2 regions of the Massilia orientalis genome follow, and region 2 is predicted to be linked to the other one. Evidence: predicted binding sites of a transcription regulator. Region 2 holds the regulator's gene; the other holds the start of a gene.

Region 1 (2,396 bases), on a different contig from region 2:
AGGCCGGCATACGATTTCCACTGGTCCGGATAGCCGACGCCCACGTACAAGGTCTTGAGTTTTTCCTTCGCCTGGGCGCGGGTGGCGGGCGCCATCCAGTCGAGCTTGTCGACGCGCTTGCCGAAAGCCGCCACGATGTTCGCGACCATTTTCTGCAGCTGCGCCTTGTTCTCCGCCGGGAAATATTTCGCGACGTACAGTTTGCCGACCGCCTCATCCATCGCCTCGTTCGTCGCGCCCAGCGCCCGCTTCCAGCGCATCGATTGCTGCGGCGTGCCGGACAGCGCCTTGCCGTAGAACGCGAAGCGCTGGTCCACGAAGGCCTTCGGCAGCACGTTGGCCATGCGGTTGATGGTGTGGAAGGCGAGATAATCCTTCCACGTCGCGACGTCGATCTTGTCGACCAGCGCCGCCTCGCCTTTCACGGCGGACGGATGCCAGACGATGAACTTGTCCTGGTCGCCCAGCCGCGCGGCCTTGAAGAACGCATCCCAGTCGAGGCCCGGCGCGTTGGCGGCGAAGTCCTTGCGGGTCCACGTGTTGTCGGCCTTCAGCACGTCGGCCGAGTCGGCGCGGGTGCCGTGGGTGTTGGCGATGTCGACTTCGAGCGCGAAGATTTTCGCGGCGCGGGCGTCGGCGTCCTCATCCGTAGCGGCGTAGCCGGCGAGCTTGAGCATTGCCGCGATGTGTTTCTGGTACTGCGTGCGCAGGCCGGCCATCCGTTCGTTATTGTCCAGATAATACGCGCGGTCCGGCATGCCCAGGCCGCCCTGCAGCAGGTACGGCCAGTTGTGGGCGGGATCGTGCAGGCCGGGCGAGATCCAGACGCCGAAGATGTTCTCGGTCGCAAAATGCGTATTGTTCAGCGGGTCGACGTCCGCGCGCACGGACGCGCCCAGCGCGCGCACGAGGCCCGCCTTGTCCTTGATGGCGCCGATCTGCGCCAGCAGCGGCTTCAGCGGCGCGATGCCGCGCGCCTCGATCGCGGATTCGTCCATGTAGGCGTTGTAGTAACCGGCGACCTTGCGCGCTTCCGGTCCCGCTTTCTTGTTGGAGTCGACGCCTTCGATCAGCTTGACGATGCGCTGGTTCGTGTCTTCCGCCAGGTTGTCCATCGCGCCCCAGCGGCTGCGGTCCTCGGGAATGGTCGTTTTGGCAAGCCAGTCCTTGTTGGCCCAGGCAAAGAAATCGTCGCCCGGCCGCAAAGCGGCCTGGGCGGTCCCGGCCGCGTTGACGTCCTCCTTGGCCGCGGGCGGGGTCTGCCCGGATGCCGCCGCGCCCGTGGTAACGAGCGCGGTACCGCACATCGCGAGGACGATGGCGGTCCTGATCGGAGTCCAGCTGATGTTCATGGTGCCTCTCCTAAAAAAATTTCAAAAAAATCTTTCGACAACCCTAAAGTTCTCCAAAACGCTGCCGTAAAAGGCAGACAACCGGCAATCCGGCCGGAGTTTGCCTCAATGGTGGAGCGCAGTCATGACGTCCAACGAAGTCCTCGCAATGTATGAAAACATCGCCGCCCTCAGCAGCCGCATGGCTGTCGCTGCGCGCGAAGGGGATTGGGACGGCCTGGCGCGCCTGGAAACGCAGTGCGCCCTGCAGTCGAGCGCGGCAAAGAGCGGCGTCCCGCCGCTGGAAGGCGCCGCCCGCAAGCGCAAGGTCGACCTGCTCAAGCAGATCATGGCCAACGACCGCGCCGTGCGCGACATTACCGAGCCGTGGATGGGCCAACTGGACCGCGCACTGAGCCCGACCCACTGATCCGCCCTACTCCGCCTGAAGCCCCTTCGACTTGCCGTCCAAGGGGCTTTTTGCTTTCTGCGCGGCCAGGATGCCATCCATGTTCCCTTCGATCCATGCGGCGAGGTCGCCGAGCTTGTGCCCGATCTGCTCGCCGAGTGGCGTCAGCCGGTATTCCACGTGAGGCGGGACGACGGGATGGGCGATGCGCTGCACGAACCCGTCCTGCTCGAGCCAATACAGCGTCTGGGCCAGCATTTTTTCGCTGATGCCGCCCACCTTGCGGCGCAGTTCGCCGAAGCGGTGCGTGCCATCCATCAATGCGACGAGCAGCAGCACGCCCCAGCGGCTCGTCACATGTTTCAGCACTTCACGCGACGGGCAGTATTCGGAGAATAAGTCCGCGCGCACAAGCTCGTTCATGTCCCCTCCTCGATCGATGATCTGCCGCTATGGTAGCGATAACCCGAGCGGGAGGCCAACGCGCGCCGCGCAAACAAAAACCGCGCAGCGACGTGGGTCATCTGCGCGGCTCTCGGGAATGGGGAGCGCGACTACCAGGCATCCCCTGGCGTCGCCTCTTGCCGGTTGCCTCCGGCGTCCGTCTGCCACTGTTGGCAGCGAACCGCTTCCGGCATCAGGCGCTTCCTCAGCGA
Region 2 (2,396 bases):
GGCACCCGCCAGCGCGGACGAGGCGCGGCGCCTGGCCAAGACGTTCGACGTGCTCGTCAAGCAGGCCGGCAGCATCATCATGGTCGACGGCGAATTTTCGGAATTTTCGGATGGCGGCACGTTCCCCGTGCCGATCATGGCCTCGTCCGAGATCGTCGTGCAGGTGTCGACGAGCGCCGCGTCGATCACGAACGCGTATGCGCTGATCAAGCGTTTGTCGCAGCATCTCGGCCGCCGCCCGTTCGGTATCCTTGTCACGGGCGCTACCGAAGCCGAGGCGAAGGTGGTATACGATAATATGTCATCTGCGGCAACTCGTTACTTGGCGGTAACCCTGACCTCGATGGGCTCCGTACCGGCGGACGAGTACCTGCACCGCGCCGCGCGCCTCGGGCGCGCCGTGGTCGACGCATTCCCGCTGGCCGGCGCTTCGGTGGCGTTCCGCCGCCTGGCCGGGCGCTTTGCGCGCACCGGCATGCAGCAGGGACGGGCCGCCTGAAGCGGTGAAGAATAATTAATTACTGGAACCATGTACACGGTCAAAGGGAAAGCGGACAAAAACTCTCTGCTGACGGAGCACATGCCGTTGGTGAAGCGTCTCGCCCACCAGATGAAGGCCAAGCTCCCGCCGTCCGTCGAAGTCGATGACCTGGTACAGGCCGGCATGATGGGCCTGCTCGATGCGATCAACCGCTACGAGGAGAACCACGGCGCGCAGTTCGAGACCTATGCGGTGCTGCGCATCCGCGGCGCGATGCTGGACGAGCTGCGCAGCAGCGACTGGATGCCGCGCTCCACGCGCGCCAACATGCGCAAGGTCGAGTCGGCCATGGCCACGCTGCAACAACAACTGGGCCGTCCGCCCAGCGAATCGGAGGTCGCGAAGTCGCTCAAGTTGTCGCTGCCCGATTACCAGGATCTGCTGGGCGATTCCGGCGGCCACCAGCTCGTGTACTACGAAGACTTCCATGACGAGGACGGCAGCGAAGGCTTCCTCGACCGCTATGCCGTGGACGACGACGATCCACTGAAGAGCCTGCTCGACACGGACTTCCGCCAGACCGTCATCGACGCCATCGACGCGTTGCCGCCGCGCGAGAAGATGCTGATGGGCCTGTACTACGAAGAAGAACTCAACCTCAAGGAAATCGGCGCCGTGATGGGCGTGTCGGAATCGCGCGTTTCGCAGTTGCACACCCAGGCCGTGGCGCGCCTGCGCACGTATCTGCGGGAGCGCTCGTGGACCTGACCAGCCTGCTCGGTCTCCTGCTGGCATTGGCCGGCATCTTCGTCGGGCACACGCTCGACGGCGGCAAGTTTTCCTCGCTGTTCCAGCCCGCCGCCTTCGCCATCGTCGTCGTCGGCACGTTCGGCGCCGTGCTGCTGCAGACGAAGTCGCAAGCCTTCGTGCGCGGCGTGCGCATGTTGCGCTGGGTGTTCGTCACCCCGCCGGACCGCCGCCATGCGCTGGCCCGCGAAATCCATTTGTGGAGCCTGTCCGCGCGGCGCGACGGCCTGCTGTCGCTCGAGCAGTACATGGCCAAGGCCGATCCGTTCATCCAGAAAGGCCTGCGCCTCGTCGTCGACGGCATCCAGCCCGACAAGCTGCGCAGCCTGATGCACACGGAAATCAACAACTACGAATTCCGCGAACGCCAGGCCGCGCGCATCTGGGAATCGGCGGCCGGCTATGCACCCACCGTCGGCATCCTCGGCGCCGTGCTGGGCTTGATCCACGTGATGGAAAACCTGTCCGACCCGTCCAGGCTGGGCGCCGGCATCGCCGTCGCGTTCGTGTCGACCGTGTACGGCGTGGGTCTCGCGAACCTGTTCTTTTACCCGGTCGGCAACAAGATCAAGGGCATCGTCAGCGAGCGCGTGGCCCAGTACGAAATCCTGGCCGACGTCTTCCACGACATCGCCACCGGCGACTACACGCGCGTGCTCGACGAGCGCGTGGCGTGCCTGCTGTCCGAACACTGATCCGGCACCATGGCGCGCCGCAAGAAGTACGAGCAGGACAACGAGAACCACGAACGCTGGCTGATTTCCTACGCCGACTTCATCACCTTGCTGTTCGCGTTCTTCGTCGTCATGTACGCGGTGTCCGTGGTCAATATCGGCAAGTACACGGTGTTGTCGGAAGCGCTGGGCGACGCGTTCGGCGGCCGCGGCGCGGCGAACAAGTCGAACACGATGGTCGAGGTCGAGGCACTGCCGCTGTCGGCGATCCTCGCCCACAAGCGCGCGGAAGCGGCCAAGCGCGACCGCGAGCGCCTCGAACTGCTGGCGCAAAAACTCGACAGCATCCTCAAACCCCTCGTCAACACCGGCAAGATGCGCGTCACGCAGACGGCGCGCGGCGTCACGCTCGAGATCAATGCGAGTGCCCTGTT

Evidence for each region. The regulator FliA, encoded in region 2, starts transcription of late flagellar genes. The targets are predictions, from matches to a motif close to CTAAAGTTTNNNNNNNNNNNGCCGNTA.
Region 1: QPK29_RS26290 (flagellar protein FliT) is a predicted target of FliA. The motif match lies at 1,396-1,422, and genes of this name have one in related genera.

Annotation. Positions count from the first base shown of each region.
Region 1 covers NZ_JASNRB020000020.1:66,190-68,585, reverse strand. The annotation lists gene QPK29_RS26295 (M13 family metallopeptidase) at 1-1,352, opposite strand, end outside; gene QPK29_RS26290 (flagellar protein FliT) at 1,477-1,761, shown strand; gene QPK29_RS26285 (winged helix-turn-helix transcriptional regulator) at 1,768-2,163, opposite strand.
Region 2 covers NZ_JASNRB020000010.1:85,509-87,904, forward strand. The annotation lists gene QPK29_RS17525 (MinD/ParA family ATP-binding protein) at 1-499, shown strand, start outside; gene QPK29_RS17530 (RNA polymerase sigma factor FliA) at 530-1,249, shown strand; gene QPK29_RS17535 (flagellar motor protein) at 1,240-1,983, shown strand; gene motD (flagellar motor protein MotD) at 1,993-2,396, shown strand, end outside.